3 regions of the Nocardia sp. NPDC052316 genome follow, and region 3 is predicted to be linked to each of the others. Evidence: riboswitches for the same ligand, from Rfam matches in the RefSeq annotation. Region 3 holds a riboswitch; each other region holds the start of a gene.
What was found. Region 3 has a riboswitch for S-adenosylmethionine ahead of ACIHA7_RS06985 (rhodanese-like domain-containing protein). Riboswitches for the same ligand answer to the same signal wherever they lie in the genome.
Positions count from the first base shown of each region.

Region 1 (5,614 bases), on a different contig from region 3:
CACCGCCTTGATCGCCTCGGTGAGGTCCTGCGACGGCAGGAACGCGGAGTTCCACGCGGACACATAGCGCAGCCCGGCCGCCACCTCGTCCTTGCGCCGCTGATCAAGCACGTCCTTCACACCCTGCACCACCAGCGGCGGGTTCACCGCGATCTCGCGTGCCGTGGCGTGTGCGGCGTCCAGTGCCGCGGCCTGATCCGCGAACACCTCGTTGACCAGGCCGATCTTCTCCGCCCGCGCCGCGTCGATGTCCTTGCCGGTGTAGGCCAGCTCGCGCAGCTGGCCCTCGCCGATGATGCCGGGCAGCCGTTGCAGCGAACCGATGTCGGCCACGATGGCGACCTTCGCCTCACGCAGGCTGAACTTCGCGTCCGCGCTCGCGTAGCGGATATCGACGGCGGCGATCAGGTCGAGGCCGCCGCCGATGCACCAGCCGGAGACGGCCGCGATCACCGGCTTGCGGCAGTCCGCCACCGCGGTCACCGCACCCTGCATCTTGCGCAGCTCCACCAGGAACTCGGTGCGCGGCGCGGCCAGCGCCCGATCGGCCATCAGCGGGCCGAACATGCCGCTCATCGCGGGCAGATCGAGGCCGTAGGAGAAGTGCTTGCCCGAACCGGTGAGCACGATCGCGCGCACCTCGGGGTCGGCGTCGAGCGCCCCGAATATCTCCGGCAGCTCCCGCCAGAAATCCGGGCCCATCGCATTGCCCTTGCCGGGACCCGTCAACGTGACCTGCGCGACGTGGTCCTTCGTCTCAACGGTAAAAGCCTGCCAGTCAGTCATTTGTACAGCGTATCGAGGACAGCGCGGCTCAATACTGCGCATCCCGAAATGGGCATGTACCAGTGCTGCCCCTCCCCACCCGACCCAGCCACCACAGCGCGAGTTCTGCGAGCGCCGTTCGCGGCCCGTCTCGCGTCCGAGCGGCCGAAGCGCATGCGACGAAGTCGCGAGTCTCGGCCGCTCGGACGCGAGACACCCGGGGGCCGCGAACACGCCGCGCCCGCGCGGCAGAAAAATACTGTAAAACCTGGGCAAAATTGGTGTGGGGCACTGGTTCACGCCTGGCCGCCGGGCGGATCATGGATGGTGTCAGCAAACCTCGATACTGGATTCGGAGGCCATCATGCTGATGCATCAGGGAATCGGCCTCGAGCGGTTCAACCAAATCTCGCGTGCGCGTGCGATACACGCGTTGTTCGCCTGCTGCTGCAATGTCACCTGGGCCGCCACCCTCGCCGATGCCCGGCCCTATCCGAACAGGGACGCGCTGCTGGCCATGGCCGATGTCGAGTTACTCGCGCTGTCCCAGGACGATCTGGATCGGGCACTCGAAGCAGTTGTGCACGAACAGGTCTCGGGCGGCAGTATGGCCGAGCTCGCGCAGATCACCCAGGCGCGCATCACCAGGATGCTCGGGCCGAGCGAGGGCTATCCGGAATACTGACGCATTCGCCGAGTAGCCCGGCGCACCACCCGCAATCGCTCTACTCTGGTGGCATGCGCAGGTCGACATTGCCACCGATCGCCTGCCGAGTCGCGGACACCCTCATCGCCCGAGGCCATCACGGTGTCATCGTGACCCAGCCGGCCCCCACCCCCACCGTTGCGGATGCCGCGCGCACGCTCGGCGTCGACGTGGGCGCCATCACCAGCTCCCTGGTCTTCCTGCTGGACGAGGACCCGGTACTGCTCCTGGTCTCCGGCGCACACGAGGTAGATCTCGAGTCCACCGGAAAACGCTTGGAGGGCACCCTGACTCACGCCCCCGCCGATATGGTCCGCCAAGTCACCGGCCAGCCGATCGGCGGCGTGGCCCCGGTAGGCCACCCCACCAACCTGCCCACCTGGGTGGACACCGCCCTGTCGAACCACCGCGAGGTCTGGGCCGCGGGCGGCCACCCGAACACGGTGTTCCGCACCTCTTTCCACGAGCTGGTCCGCATCACCGCAGGGCTGCCCATAGACGTCGTCGACTGACTCTCCGAAGTCAACCCGTCTTTCGGTTCCTTGGATGCTGGTCAACGGCTCTTTGCGTGCCCGATCCCACTGATCCCGCGAGTACCCGGGTAACGCACCGGGCACGGGCTGATCCAACCCCCGCCACCCCGCAGGCCACCGACGGCACTACTCTCGAAAAGGAGTTTTGCCTGAATACCCGGAGAGGCGGCACAGTGACCGAAGCTGAACGGCCCGCCGCGGATTTCCAGATCCCCGATGATCTGAGCGGGATCACCGCCGAGCAATTCCGCGCCTCGATGCGCCACTATCCGGCGGGCGTCACCGTCGTGACGCTGAACTCGCCGAAGGGCCCGATCGGTTTCACCGCGACGTCCTTCGCCTCGCTGTCGCTGGCCCCGCCGCTCGTCTCGTTCAATATCGCGCACACCTCGTCGAGCCTGGCCGCGCTGCTGGACGCCGACTCGGTCGTCATCCATTTCCTCGGCGAACACCAGCACCACCTGGCCCAGCGTTTCGCCCGCACCGCCGAGGATCGCTTCAGCGACCGCTCGCTCTGGACCACCCTCGACACCGGCGAGCCGGTCCTGCACGGCACCCCCATCTGGCTGCGCGCGACCATCCACCAGCTCATCCCGCTGGGTGACCACACCCTGGTCGTCGGCCTGGTGACCCGGGTGCACGACAACACCAACGAGACCCCCGCCGCCGCGCCCCTGCTCTACTACAACGGCCGCTACCACCGGCCCACCAAACTCGGCGACTGAGCGACGTTTTTCGACCATGGCCGTCCGGCGTAGTGCCGGGCGCCCACTTTCTATCGGCTACCCGGTGAGGCAGGGGGCGGCGCCGGTCGGGGCCTGCGAGGTGAAGGGGCGGGTCTCCGGAGTGGGGTTCCAGAGGTTGTTCGTGGTGGCGTAGTTCCAGCTCGGGCCTTGGTGCACGAGCGTGGCTACGGCATCGATGAGCCGGTCGATGTCGGCGGCCGTCGTGCCGAGGCCGATGCTGGCACGGAGGGCGCCGTCGAGTTCGAGGCGGGCGAGCAGCGGATGCGCGCAGAAGCGGCCGTCGCGGACGCCGATGCCGTGTTCGGCGGAGAGATACGCGGCGACGTGGCCGGGGACGAAACCGTCCAGGGTGAAGGCGACGATGCCGACGGTGTCGGGGGCGTCGGTCCAGATGCGCAGCAAATTCACGCCGGGGATCGCGGCGAGGCCGTCGCGGAGTCGATCGGCGAGGTGGTGTTCGTGGGCGGCGAGGGTTTCCGCGTCGATCTCACAGAGCGCGTCACAGGCGGCGGCCAGGGCGGCGGCGCCCAGCACATTGGGTGACCCACCCTCGTGGCGCTGCGGGGCCTGCGCCCATTCGGTGCCCGCGGTGGTGACCTCGCGGACCGCGCCACCACCGGCGAGGTAGGGCTCGGCGTTGTCGAGCCAGTCGCGGCGGCCGACGAGCACGCCTGCGCCGAACGGCGCGTACAGCTTGTGGCCGGAGAACGCGACATAGTCGATGCCGGTGTCGCGCAAACTGATTCGCCGGTGCGGCGCGAGCTGGGCGGCATCGACGAGGATGCGGGCACCGCACTGATGAGCGATGGTGGCCAGCCGCTCCAGCGGCAGCACCTCGCCGGTGACATTGGACGCGCCGGTCACCGCGAGCAGCGCGGCGGGCTTGCTGCACAGCTCGGCCACCAGCCTGCCGACGGTCTCCTCGACGGTGGCGCCTGCCTGCACCACGCGGCGGCCGTGCCTGGTCCATGGCAGGAAGTTCGCGTGATGCTCGATGTCGAGCACCACGGTGTCGCCGGGCACGCAGGAGGCGAGCAGATTCAGCGAGTCGGTGGTGTTGCGGGTGAACACCACCACCTGGTCGTCGGCCGCGTCGAGGAACCGGGTGACCGAACCGCGAGCCGCCTCGTAGCACTCGGTGGAGATCCGCGAGGCGTAGCCCGCGCCGCGGTGCACGCTCGCGTAGAACGGCAGCAGCTGCTGCACCCGGTCGGTGACCTGCGCCAATGCGGGAGCGCTCGCGGCGTAATCGAAGTTGGCGTAGGTGGTCGTCCCGCCTTGGACCAGCGGCACCCGCAGGTCGTCGCCGGAAACCCGGGCGAGGGGGGCACAGTTCTGGGTTGCCACAGCAGTCATCACGAAAATCCCATCGGCTCTGGAACCCGCAATCAGGTGATTCGTCGAGTCCGCGCTTGCCGCACCCGGTCGGGCGTCGGCCTGGTCGTCACCCGGAGCACCCCACCGCGGAGGAGGGTTGCCGACCAGCAAGCCGGGGCTGAACGCTGGTACTCATGACCTGACCCGAGATTGGCAGACCGGAACCCGCGCTGTCAAGTGTCCTCGGCGGCGTGGCCACGGCGCTCGCACACGCACGTGCAGGGGTGGTAGGCGGGGAAATGCGTTGCTTATCGGACGGTATTGGGTTCACATCAGTGGATGTCGCTTTCCCTGCTGCTGAGCTTTATCGGCCTGTGCGTTCTGCTGTCGCTCACTCCCGGCCCTGACTCGTTCCTGGTGCTGCGGTTCTCGCTGGTGGACGCGCGACCCGGGATCGCCGCGGCGATCGGGTCGGCGCTCGGTGGGATCGTGTGGGCGGTGGTGGTCGCGGCCGGTGTCGCGGCGCTGCTCGAGCAGTCGGCGACCGCGTACCGCGCGTTGAAGGTGATCGGCGGAATCTACTTGGTGTACTTGGGCGTTCGCGCGTTGCTCGACCAGCGGCGGCAGCGCAGGGCCGCGCGGGACGCCGAGGGCGCCGGGGGTCTGGCGGACCACGCGCCTGGCACCAGGACGTCGGTTCGCTCGGCGTTCACCGCGGGTGTCGTCTCGTGCATGTTCAACCCGAAGGTCGGCCTGTTCTATCTCGCGGTGCTGCCCCAGTTCCTCACCGAGGTCACCTTCGTCAACACCCTCGCCCTCGGCGCCATCGAGTCGGTGATCGCCGCGGTAGAGATGGTGCTCCTGGCCTTGGTCGCCTCCCGCGCGGTCGCGCTGCTGGGCCGCCCGAAGATCCGGGAGCGGCTCGAACAGGCCAGCGCCGCCATCCTGGCGACTCTCGGCATCGGAACCGCCGCCTCCGCGGCCTGACCGCTGCGGCGCGAAACGCGCTGAGCTGCAAGATCACCAGCGGGATGAGGGGAATCACAGCGGCCTGCGCGCGATGCCCAGCGACCGCCCGGCGAACCCACCGGGTAACCCGCCCACCAGGCGTTGCTTCGGCGCGTCCGACAGAAACCGCCACGACCTGCAACAACCTCGCCCACGGCGGTCCGCGCGGCAACCGCGGCGGTGAACAACAAACGTCGACAACCCCGAGTACCGTGGACAACTGGTCACCATGGTGTTTGCCCATTGGTAACCCAGCTATGACACAACAACACCAGGGAAGCGCGAGGCAGGTCGAATGGGAGGTGGGCAGGGCGTCATGCTCCAGCCACAGGTTGACGCGACGGTACACCCGCTACAACGGACCGCGCACACGCCACCGGCCCGCACCCTCGTCGACATCCTGACCGCTACCGCACTGACCCATCCCGACGCACCCGCCATCGACGACGGCGATACGGTGCTCAGCTACCTCGAACTCGTGGTGGAGATCGAGAAGACGATGGCCCGCCTCGCCACGGCAGGCGTGCGACCGGGCGACC
Region 1 covers NZ_JBIUBB010000005.1:863,721-869,334, reverse strand. Annotated here, with positions in the region: gene ACIHA7_RS27535 (crotonase/enoyl-CoA hydratase family protein) at 1-786, opposite strand, end outside; gene ACIHA7_RS27530 (2-oxo-4-hydroxy-4-carboxy-5-ureidoimidazoline decarboxylase) at 1,130-1,450, shown strand; gene ACIHA7_RS27525 (YbaK/EbsC family protein) at 1,504-1,983, shown strand; gene ACIHA7_RS27520 (flavin reductase family protein) at 2,178-2,729, shown strand; gene ACIHA7_RS27515 (aminotransferase class V-fold PLP-dependent enzyme) at 2,787-4,106, opposite strand; SAM riboswitch class IV at 4,154-4,267, opposite strand; gene ACIHA7_RS27510 (LysE family translocator) at 4,407-5,054, shown strand; gene ACIHA7_RS27505 (Pls/PosA family non-ribosomal peptide synthetase) at 5,392-5,614, shown strand, end outside.
Region 1: linked by a shared signal. The riboswitch ahead of ACIHA7_RS27515 (aminotransferase class V-fold PLP-dependent enzyme) and the one ahead of ACIHA7_RS06985 (rhodanese-like domain-containing protein) in region 3 are both predicted to bind S-adenosylmethionine.

Region 2 (5,614 bases), on a different contig from region 3:
TCGCGTCGCGCGGAGGCCCGATCGCCGGAGCGCTCGGGCTGACCTGGCTCGGTACCGGAATCTCGGTGGTGGGCGCCGGAATCGCGCTCTACAACCGGCTTACGGTGCGGCAGCTGGCGGCGAGCCCGGTCGAGGTGACCGAGCCGGTGACCGTGTGCGTGCCTGCCCGTGACGAGGCGGCACGACTGCCCCGGTTGATCGCGGATCTGCGGGCGCAGCGCGGAGTTCCGCGCATGAGCGTGCTGATACTCGACGACGCGTCGGGTGACGACACCTTCGCCGCGGCGATCGACGCGGCGGCCGAAGACCCGCGAATCACGGTGCTGCGCAACGAGACCGCGCCCGCGCCCGGCTGGACCGGGAAGGCTGCCGCGTGTGTGCGACTGGCCGACGCGGTGGTGACGCCGGTGCTGGTCTTCGTGGACGCCGACGTCCGGCTGGCACCGGACGCGATCGCGGGGGCGGTCGGCGAATTGCGCAGGCGGCGAGCCGCATTGGTGTCGCCGTGGCCGATGCAGCGGGCCGGGTCGCCGGTCGAGGCACTGGTGCAGCCGCTGCTGTGCTGGTCGTGGGCCGCGACGCTGCCGATCGCGGTGGCCGATCGGAGCCTGCGGCCGTCCACCGCGGTGGCCTGCGGGCAGTTTCTGGCGTTCGACACCGCCGCTTACCGAGCCGTCGGTGGGCATGCCTCGGTCGCCGCCAGCGCGACCGAGGATCTCGACATCGCCCGAACCCTGCGCCGCGCAGGACAACCCACCGTGCTCGTCGCCGCCGGACGCCTGGCGAGCACCCGAATGTACGACAGCGCAACCGAACTCGCGGCGGGCTACACCCGATGGCTGTGGTCGGCCTACGGCGGCACCGTCGCGGGCGGCGCGACCGTGGGAACGCTTGCCGCCCTGGCCTATTGGGTGCCGCCGTCCGTCGCACTCCGCGGCCACGGCGCGCTCCGCCGGGTCGGCCTCCTCGGTTACGCGGCCGCGGTCACCGGCAGGCTGCTCGCTCGCTGCACCGAGACCGGCGGCCCACTCGCCCGCACCGACGTCCTCGCGGCCCTGGCCCACCCGTTCTCGGTCGCCGCCTACCTGGCGCTGTGGGCCCGCTCCCATCGCGCTCGACGACGGGGTACGTTGCGCTGGAAAGGCCGCCGGGTCCAGATCTAAGGGACTTCGGTGATCCCCACCGTCGGCAGGAAGAAGCAGGACTTGCCGCCGTTGTCGACCGTGCCGAAGACCGCCGCGAGCACGGTGCCCTGACCGGTGTCGACGGGTACCGCGCGGACGCCGCCCATCGGCAAGGCCGCGAAGAAGAAGTCCTGGATGGCGCGTTCGGCCATCGGGCGCAGCACGGCCGGGACTTCGGCGGGGATCATCGCGCCGAACACCGTGGACAGCGGGCCCATCGAGGCCATGCCGCCGCGGCCGCTGGTCAGGTTCAGCCAGGCGACCTGCATGCCGGTGGTGTCCGGCCCGTCCTGGCCGAGGCCGTAGGGCACGAAGGTGAACATGGTCTGGCCTGCCTTGACGGCGGCCAGGTCCACGCCGGGAATGGCGATCGTGGTCTTGGGCCACGGGCCGGGCACGGCGGCGGCCACCGCCGGGGCGAGGCCGAGGGAGCTGCCGCCGAGGCAGTACGCGGACGCGGTCGGGTACAGGAAAGGCTGCATGCCCGCGGCGCGCAGGCCGTCGACCGCGGTGTGGTAGACGCCGAACAGATCGCTGAGCGTGCTGGTGCCGGTCTGGGCCGGACCGGCCGCTGCGGGCGGAACCGGGGCGGTGACGGTCGGAATCGGTGCCACGGCGGGCGGCGGCGCACCACCCGCGGTCGGTGCGGCGAGCGCCAGCGCGACCGAGCAGCTCGCGACGGCGGACAGTATGGTCGAACGGCGCGGTACAGCCACGAAGACCTCCCTCATCATCGACGCGATCGAAGGCTGACGGTACTCCGCAAAGCGCTGTGATCAGGCGATATAGCCGCCGGCAAGCGATCGGCGTGTCCGGGCGACCACACCGCCCCCGCACCCCCCGATATCCGGGCCGCGGCGAGGTTTACGCTCACGGTGATTAGTTCCCTTGTCCCAGAGTTCGCCTGCTGGGCATGATAATTCGGCCCGACCCTGACATCAGCCGGTGTCCGGATCGGCGACAACCATCCAGAGCGACCGAGAGACCTGGCTCGTCGACGTCGCAGCAACCCCCCGGTTCACCGGGTGCGGGTGCTTCCGCCGGGACCGATGGAGGAACCGAAGTGATCATTTCCGCTGCCCTCGGCACCCGTTGGGGCCGTCGCCACATCGATCAGTGCAAGGTGACGTCCGCGAGCTGTCGGGGCTGACCCGCAGCCAGTCTGTGCACCCGTCGCTGGCCGGGTGATGTGACCGCGGCCCGATGTGGTGCGGTCTCGTTCGTTCTTCCGAAGGACCTCGAAATGAGTGCGTCCGCCACCGCCGTGCCCGGCGACACCGACGCAGGCGACGACCCGGTCGCCACTACGACCCACCTGCCCGACGCCGAGGGTGCCGCACCCACCGTGGCCAAGACGCGGCACCCGTGGCGGTGGGTGGTCAGTGCGGTCGCGCTCGTCCTGCTCGCACAGTTCATCCACGGCCTGGTCACCAATCCCGGCTGGGATTGGCCGACCTTCGCCAAGTACATCACCGCGAAGTCGGTGCTCGCCTCGCTGCGGGTGACACTGGAACTCACCGCGTGGGGTACCGCTCTCGGCTTCCTGCTCGGCACCGCGCTGGCCATCGGGCGACTGTCCGGCAACCCGGTGCTGCGGGTGATCTCCTGGTGCTACATCTGGGCGTTCCGGTCGATTCCGCTCATCGTGCAACTGCTGTTCTGGTTCAACATCGCCTACCTGTACAACACGCTGTCGGTCGGCATCCCGTTCGGTCCCGCGTTTTTCACCTTCGACGTGAACGGCGTGATCAGCGGGTTCACCGCGGCGGTGATCGGGCTCGCGCTGCATCAGGCGGCGTACTCGGCCGAGATCATCCGGGCGGGCATCATCTCCGTCGACGCCGGGCAGTTGGAAGCCGCTGCCGCGCTGGGCATTCCACGGGTGCGCCAGTTCCGCACCATCGTGGTCCCGCAGGCCATGCGGTCGATCCTGCCCAATGCGACCAACGAGGTGATCAGCCTGTTCAAGGGCACCTCGATCGTGTCGGTGATGGCGATCGCGGAGCTGTTCTACCAGGTCCAGGTGATCTACGGCCGCAACGGTCGGGTGGTGCCGCTGCTGCTGGTTGCCACCGCCTGGTACATCGTGCTCACCACCATTGCCTCGGTGGCGCAGTACTACATCGAACGCCACTACGCCAAGGGCACCCAGCGCACGCCACCGCCGTCACCGGTCCAGCGGGCCTGGCAGAAGCTGCGGGAAGTCGCCGAGTCCGGCGCCACCGCGCCGCGCGGAGCGACCCGATGACCGCCGCGCCCGCCGTCGAGGTCCGCGGCGTCCGCAAATCCTATGGCGCACAGGAAGTTCTGCGCGGGGTCGACCTGACGGTGCGCTCCGGCGAGGTGGTGACGGTGATCGGCCCGTCCGGCTCCGGCAAGTCCACCCTGCTGCGCGTGCTGAACCATTTGGAGGCGCTGGACGCGGGCACCGTGCGCATCGATGGTGAGCTGATCGGATATCGGCTGCGCCGCAACACCTTGCACGCGCTGCCCGACCGCGAGGTGCGCAAGCAGCGCTCCCGCATCGGGTTCGTCTTCCAGAACTTCAATCTCTTCCCGCATCTGACGGTGCTCGACAATGTGACGCTCGCACCGCTTTCCGCGCAACGCCGCGACCGCACGGAGGTCGAGGCCGAGGCGCGGGTGCTGCTGGCACGGGTTGGCATCGGCGAGCTGGCCGACGCTTACCCGCGCAGGCTCTCCGGTGGACAGCAGCAGCGGGTGGCGATCGCGCGGGCACTTGCCCTGCGTCCCAGGGTGATCCTGTTCGACGAACCGACCTCCGCGCTGGATCCCGAACTGGTCGGCGAGGTGCTCGACGTGATCCGCGATCTCGCGCACGGCGGCACCGCGCTGGTGATCGTCACCCACGAGATCGGCTTCGCCCGCGAAATCGCCGACACCGTCGTGTTTCTCGACGCGGGCGCCATCGTCGAGCAGGGGACCCCCGCCGCGGTCCTCGACAATCCGCGCCACCCGCGCACCCGCGCCTTCCTCTCCCGAGTCCGCTGATGAACAGGTTTCCGATGAAGCTTTCCGCCCTGGCCACCGCCGCCGCGACCGCGGTCGTCCTGCTGGCCACCGGCTGCACCGACCCCGACGCGGAGTCCGCGCCCCCACCCGCAGGTACGGTCACCTTCGACCTCTCCGCCGCGCAGACCGGCCGTGTCCGCGCCGCCAAGGTGGACAGCATCGCCGCCGAGGTGCCACCGGCCATTCGCGACCGCGGCACCCTGGTGGTGACCGGCTCGTCCGGTACCGCACCGCCGCTGCGCTTCTACGCCGACGACGACGAGACCGTCGTCGGCTCCGAGGTCGACTTCGCCTCGCTCGTCGCCGACATCCTCGGCCTGAAACTGGATGTGCGGGTGGCGGATTGGGCGCAGAACTTCGTGCGCATCGACTCCGGTGAGGTCGACGCCTTCGTCTCCAACGTGACGGTGACCGAGGAGCGCAAGGAGAAGTACGACTTCGCCACCTACCGCAACGACACCGTCGCGCTGGAGGTGCCCAAGCAGAGCACCCTCGAGTTCAAGGACCGTACGAGCCTGGCGGGCAAGCGAATCGGGGTCGGCAGCGGCACCAACCAGGAACAGCTGCTGGTGAAGTGGAACGAGCAGAATCGCGCGCAAGGGCTGGCCCCCATCGACATCGCCTACTTCCAGCAGACCAGTGACTACTACCTGGCGCTCGCTTCGCAGCGGCTGGATGGCTTCATCGGCCCCAATCCGACCGCGATCTACCACACTGCCACCGCGAACCAGACCAAGATCCTCGGCACCTTCTCCGGCGCGGGCGACGCGCTGCAAGGCGAGATCGCGGTGCTCACCAAGAAGAACAGCGGGCTGGTCACCGCCGTCCAGAAGGCACTGAACCACGCCATCGAACACGGCACCTACCAGCAGGTGATCGATCGGTGGGGCCTGCGCAGCGAGCAGATCACCGAGTCGCGGATCAACCCGCCCGGCCTACCGAAGCAGCGGTGACCCGGTGACGCAACAGCTTTCGGCCACGGACCTGCGGGTGCACCGGGTCGCCCAGGACGACCCATTGGCCGCGCCGCTGCTCGCCGAGCTCGCCGTCGAGTACAGCAGCCGCTACGGCCGCAGCCCCGGTGAGATGCACGCGTCGCTACGCGACTATCCGGCCGCGGAGTTCGCGCCCCCGCACGGCGCGCTGCTGGTCGTCACCCGCGACTGCGAGCCGGTGGCTGGCGGGGCCTTCCAGCGCTACGACGCGGAAACCGCTGAGCTCAAGCGGATCTGGACGGCCCGCGAACACCGCAGGCAAGGGCTCGGGCTGTTCGTGCTCGAGCAGCTAGAGGCCGAGATCGAGCGGCGCGGGTACCGGCGGATCTATCTGACCACCGGTCCGCGGCAACCGGAGGCCGTCGGCCTCTATCTGGCCGCCGGATACACCGCGCTCTACGA
Region 2 covers NZ_JBIUBB010000003.1:913,938-919,551, reverse strand. Annotated here, with positions in the region: gene ACIHA7_RS16995 (glycosyltransferase) at 21-1,163, shown strand; gene ACIHA7_RS16990 (hypothetical protein) at 1,160-1,900, opposite strand; SAM riboswitch class I at 2,146-2,240, shown strand; gene ACIHA7_RS16985 (amino acid ABC transporter permease) at 2,428-3,432, shown strand; gene ACIHA7_RS16980 (amino acid ABC transporter ATP-binding protein) at 3,429-4,196, shown strand; gene ACIHA7_RS16975 (ABC transporter substrate-binding protein) at 4,196-5,170, shown strand; gene ACIHA7_RS16970 (GNAT family N-acetyltransferase) at 5,175-5,614, shown strand, end outside.
Region 2: linked by a shared signal. The riboswitch ahead of ACIHA7_RS16985 (amino acid ABC transporter permease) and the one ahead of ACIHA7_RS06985 (rhodanese-like domain-containing protein) in region 3 are both predicted to bind S-adenosylmethionine.

Region 3 (5,614 bases):
TGTCGAGGCCGGTGTGGCGCAGCCTGGCCTGCAGGTCGCGCGGGGTGCGGATCGAGTTGTTGGTCAGCACCAGGAACGGGGTCTCGTTGGCGCGCAGCTCGGCGAGGAACTCGTCGGCGCCGGGCACCAGTTGGTCCTCGTGCACCAGCACACCGTCCATGTCGGTCAGGTAGGACAGGATCGGTTCGTCAGTCACCAGACAATTGTCCCACCAAGGACACAGGCGGACGGAGTCCGTCTTCGCCGCGCATGGCCGGAGCGACTGTCGATGCGACCCTTCGCACACTGGTGGGTGCCGCTGACTATGGTCGAAGACGGCCATATGACGCGCGTCGGACAGTGCGCATGCGATCGCCCGGCGCGGGAAGGTCCGCGAGCTCGGCGCGGTTGCAGCGAGACATGACCGCAGCGTGTCCGCGGTCGACAAACGGGGTGCGGGAATGCCCGCACCGCAGGTGTGCAGCGAAGCGACAGGAGTGGCGCACATGGGTGAGCTCAAGCTCGGATACAAGGCGTCGGCGGAACAGTTCGGGCCGCGGGAATTGGTGGAGATCGCGGTACTGGCCGAGGAACACGGCCTCGACAGTGCCACGGTGAGCGACCATTTCCAGCCGTGGCGGCACAAGGGCGGGCACGCGCCGTTCTCGCTGGCCTGGATGGCCGCGGTCGGCGAGCGCACCGAGCGGATCCAGCTCGGCACCTCGGTGCTCACCCCCACCTTCCGGTACAACCCGGCCGTGATCGCGCAGGCCTTCGCCACCATGGGTTGTCTGTACCCGGACCGGATCATGCTCGGCGTCGGCACCGGCGAGGCGCTCAACGAGATCGCCACCGGGTACAAGGGGGAATGGCCGGAGTTCAAGGAGCGCTTCGCCCGGCTGCGGGAGGCGGTCGAGCTCATGCGCGCGCTGTGGACCGGCGACCGCGTGGACTTCGCGGGCGAGTACTACAACACCGTCGGCGCGTCGATCTACGACGTGCCCAAGGGCGGCATCCCGGTCTATGTGGCCGCGGGCGGACCGCTGGTCGCGCGCTACGCGGGCCGCGCGGGTGACGGTTTCATCTGCACCTCAGGCAAGGGCATGGAGCTCTACACCGAGAAGCTGATGCCGGCGGTCGCCGAGGGCGCCGCCAAGGCGGGCCGCACCGTCGCGGACATCGACCGGATGATCGAGATCAAGATCTCCTACGACACCGATCCCGAACTGGCCCTGGAGAACACCCGCTTCTGGGCCCCGCTGAGCCTGACGCCGGAACAGAAGCACAGCATCACCGACCCGATCGAGATGGAGGCCGCCGCCGACGCCCTCCCGATCGAGCAGATCGCCAAGCGCTGGATCGTCGCCAGCGACCCCGACCAGGCCGTCGACCTCATCAAGCCCTACCTCGACGCCGGCCTCAACCACCTGGTCTTCCACGCCCCCGGCCACGACCAGCGCCGCTTCCTCGACCTCTTCCAGCGCGACCTCGCCCCGCGCCTGCGCGCCCTGGCCTGAGCAATGACAAAGGCTCCACCCGCCGCGACGGGTGGAGCCTTTGTCGTTGCTAGCTGAGGGCGTGGTCCAGGTCGGCGAGCAGGTCTTCGACGTCCTCGAGGCCGACCGAGATGCGGACTACGCCGTCGGAAAGGCCGATGGTGGCCCGGCCTTCGGGGCCCATGGCGCGGTGAGTTGTGGTGGCGGGGTGGGTGATCAGGGATTTGGCATCGCCGAGGTTGTTGGAGATGTCGATGATGCGCAGGCGGTTGAGCACCTCGAAGGCGCGCTTCTTGGCCTCGTGGGCGGGGGCGTTCAGTTCGAAGGTGACCACCGTGCCGCCCGCGCTCATCTGGCCGGTGGCCAGCTCGTGCTGCGGATGTGACTCCAGGAAGGGGTATTTCACCCAGCTGACGGCCTTGTTGGTCTCCAGGAAGCGGGCGATGCGCAGGGCCGACTCCGTGGAGTGGCGCACGCGCAGCGGCATCGTCTCCAAACCCTTGAGCAGTGTCCACGCGTTGAACGGGCTCAGCGCCGGACCGGTATGGCGCATCAGGGTTTTCACCGGACCCTCGATGTAGTCCTTCGCGCCGAGGATGGCGCCGCCGAGCACCCGGCCCTGGCCGTCGATGTGCTTGGTGCCCGAGTAGACGACCACGTCGGCACCCAGTTCGAAACCGCGCTGCAGCAGCGGGGTGGCGAAGACGTTGTCCAGCACCACCTTCGCGCCGGCGGCGTGCGCGAGCTCGGTGACCCGGCGCACGTCGACCAGGGTCTGCATCGGGTTGGCCGGTGTCTCGAAGAACACCGCCTGGGTGGGCACCGACAGCGCCTGCTCCCACTGGTCCAGATCCTCGCCGTCGACGAAGACGGTTTCGACGCCCCAGCGCGGCAGGATCTCGTTGCACACCACGAAGCAGGACCCGAACAGGCTGCGCGCGGCCACCAGTCGATCACCGGCGCCGAGCAGCGCGCCGAGCGCGGTGAATACCGCCGACATTCCGCTCGCCGTCGCGAAACACGCCTCGGCACCGTCGAGCAGCCGCATCCGCTCCTCGAACATGGCGACCGTCGGATTGCCGTAACGGGAGTAGACGAAATGCTCGACGTCGCCGGTGAACGCGGCCTCGGCGGCCTCCGCGCTCTCGTAGACGAAACCGGAGGTCAGGTACAGCGCCTCGGAGGTCTCCTCGAAACCGGAGCGCCGCAAGCCCCCTCGCACACCGAGCGTCGCGGGGCCGACCCCTTCGGGCAGCGGCTTGTCGAACGCACCACCGGTGATCATGACTGCCTCCCGAGGACCCACTGCCCCCCGGCGACGCGGCTGCGCGACAACGCGGCCGCCGAACAGCAGCTACTCATGACTGCCGCCACGGCAAGCCGAGGGCGCGCCAGCCGCTGCCGCCCCGATGTCCGTGCGCGTCGACCGGGCCTTCGAAGCCGTCGAGCACGTTGTAGGAGGTGCCGAAACCGGCCTGCGTCGCGGCGATGGCCGCGCCGATGGAGCGCTGACCTGAGCGACAGAGGAAGATCACCGGAGCCGCCGGATCGTGCCCGTCCAGGGCCTTGACCAGCTGCTCGGTGAACTCACCGTTGCGCGTCCCCGTAGCATCGACCCACTCGATCAGTACCGTCGGGCGCTCGATCGAGCTGGTGTCGGGCACGCCGACGAACTTCCACTCGGCCTCGGTGCGCACATCGACCAAGACGGCTTCGGGGTTGTCTCGCAACAGTTCCCAGGCCTGCTGGGGAGTGATGTCACCGGCATAACTCATCTGGACCCTCCTAGAATCCGCACTTGCCGCGCTCGGGTTTGACGCGCGGCCAGGTCGTCACCCGGAGCACCCCACCGCGGAGGAGGGTTGCCGACCAGTATTGCCGGGGCTTGACACTGGTTCTCATGACCTTCTGCTGAGATTGCCTCGACAGGGGTCACCCTGTCAAACGGCTGCTCACGGTATGAGAATGCTCAATTACAGACCAGCCATTTGTCGCCGGAGCGGGTCAGATTCCAGGTCGAGGTGGCCTCTTCGCCGTCGACCTTCGTGGTAACCGTCGCCATCGCGCGATCGCCGTCGACCTTCGGATCGACGAGTTTCGTGATCTCCACGGTCTTTCCGCCGCCGGAGCGCCCGACCAGCGGTGAGCGCTTCGGGTCGAAGTCCGGGCAGCCCGTGCCTGGTGGGGGCACCAGATCGGTGCTGTTGGAGCCCTCGACGAAGCCGCGCACCGCGGCGGCGATCCGGTCGGATTCTGTGACATTTTTCTCAGCGGGCGACAGCACCCCGCCGATGACGATCCCGGCGAGCACGAGCACCGCGACGACGGCGGCCGCGACGAACGGTACGACGGAACGCTTGTCGGTCTGATCGACCGGGATGATCTCGTCTTCCGCAGGCTGCTGCTCTTTGCTCATACGAGCATGATCCCTGGTCGGCGGGCTTATCCGACGCTCACCCCTGCCACACGCAGCCAGGCGTTGCGAACTCCGCCGCACCGCAGCGGAATCACCGCCGCGAGACCGGGCAAGCCGGACAACACCGGTGGCGCGGCATCCGTTCAGTTCACGCACCGGCGCGGGCCGCCTCGGCCGCCACCGATAGAATCGCGAGACTGCGGCCTGCTGTCATAGCCGCGACCGGAATGGCCACGAGCCGACAACTCCGGTGTCCGCATCGTCAGGTGCAACCAGCCAGCGCGTAACTTAGCCTAGGCTAAGGAAGACGCCGTATTTGTTTCTCAACCAAAAGGGTGCGCGTAAAAGATGACCGAACAGAGTGCAGCGAATCGCCCGCTCCGCATCGCCATCGTTGGCGCCGGACCCGCGGGGATCTACGCCGCCGACGCCCTGATGAAGTCCGATGCCGAGGTCAGCATCGACCTGTTCGAGCGCATGCCCGCGCCGTTCGGGCTCATCCGCTACGGCGTCGCGCCGGACCACCCGCGCATCAAGGGCATCATCACCGCCCTGCACAAGGTCCTCGACAAGCCGCAGGTGCGCCTGCTCGGCAACATCGACTACGGCACCGACATCACCCTCGACGACCTGCGCACGTTCTACGACGCGGTGATCTTCTCCACCGGCGCCAACGCCGACCGCGCGCTCGGCATCCCCGGCATCGGCCTGGACGGCTCCTACGGCGCCGCCGACTTCGTGTCCTGGTACGACGGCCACCCGGACGTGCCGCGCACCTGGCCGCTGGACGCGGAGAAGGTCGCCGTGCTCGGCGTCGGCAATGTCGCGCTCGACGTGGCCCGCGTGCTGGCCAAGACCGGCGACGAACTGCTGCCGACCGAGATCCCGCCGAACGTCTACGCGGGCCTCAAGGCCAACAAGGCGCTCGAGGTGCACGTGTTCGGCCGCCGCGGCCCGGCCCAGGCCAAGTTCACCCCGCTGGAACTGCGCGAACTCGATCACTCGCCGACCATCGAGGTCATCGTCGACCCCGAGGACATCGAGTACGACGAGGGCTCCGAGGCCGCGCGCAGGCACTCCAAGCAGGTCGACATGATCGCGAACACGCTGGAGCAGTGGGCCATTCGCGACGTCGGCAACCGGCCGCACAAGCTGTTCCTGCACTTCTTCGAGTCGCCCGCCGAGATCCTCGGCGACGAGCAGGGCAAGGTCGTCGGCCTGCGCACCGAGCGCACCCAGCTCGACGGCACCGGCAACGTCAAGGGCACCGGCGTGTTCAAGGAATGGGATGTGCAGGCGGTCTACCGGGCCGTCGGCTACCTGTCGCAGAACCTGACCAACCTGCCGTTCGACGACCAGGCAGGCACCGTGCCCAACGAAGCGGGCCGGGTCATCGCCGACGAGAACGCCGACGGCGCCGATCGTTACGTCCCGGCCACCTACGTCACCGGCTGGATCAAGCGCGGCCCGGTCGGCCTCATCGGCCACACCAAGGGCGACGCCAACGAGACCGTGGCCTGCCTGCTCGACGACAGCGCGAACTTCACCCCGGCCGAGCGGCCGGAGCTGGACGCGGTCACCGAGTTCCTGGAGGGCAAGGGCATTCCGTTCACCACCTGGCAGGGCTGGTACCGGCTGGACGCGCACGAGCGTTCGCTCGGCGAGCCAGAGGGCCGCGAGCGCGTCAAGGTGGTCGAGCGGGAAGACATGCTGCGCGCCAGCG
Region 3 covers NZ_JBIUBB010000001.1:1,500,531-1,506,144, forward strand. Annotated here, with positions in the region: gene ACIHA7_RS06970 (HAD-IIA family hydrolase) at 1-160, opposite strand, end outside; gene fgd (glucose-6-phosphate dehydrogenase (coenzyme-F420)) at 486-1,496, shown strand; gene ACIHA7_RS06980 (O-succinylhomoserine sulfhydrylase) at 1,546-2,760, opposite strand; gene ACIHA7_RS06985 (rhodanese-like domain-containing protein) at 2,834-3,250, opposite strand; SAM riboswitch class IV at 3,265-3,381, opposite strand; gene ACIHA7_RS06990 (hypothetical protein) at 3,445-3,891, opposite strand; gene ACIHA7_RS06995 (FAD-dependent oxidoreductase) at 4,240-5,614, shown strand, end outside.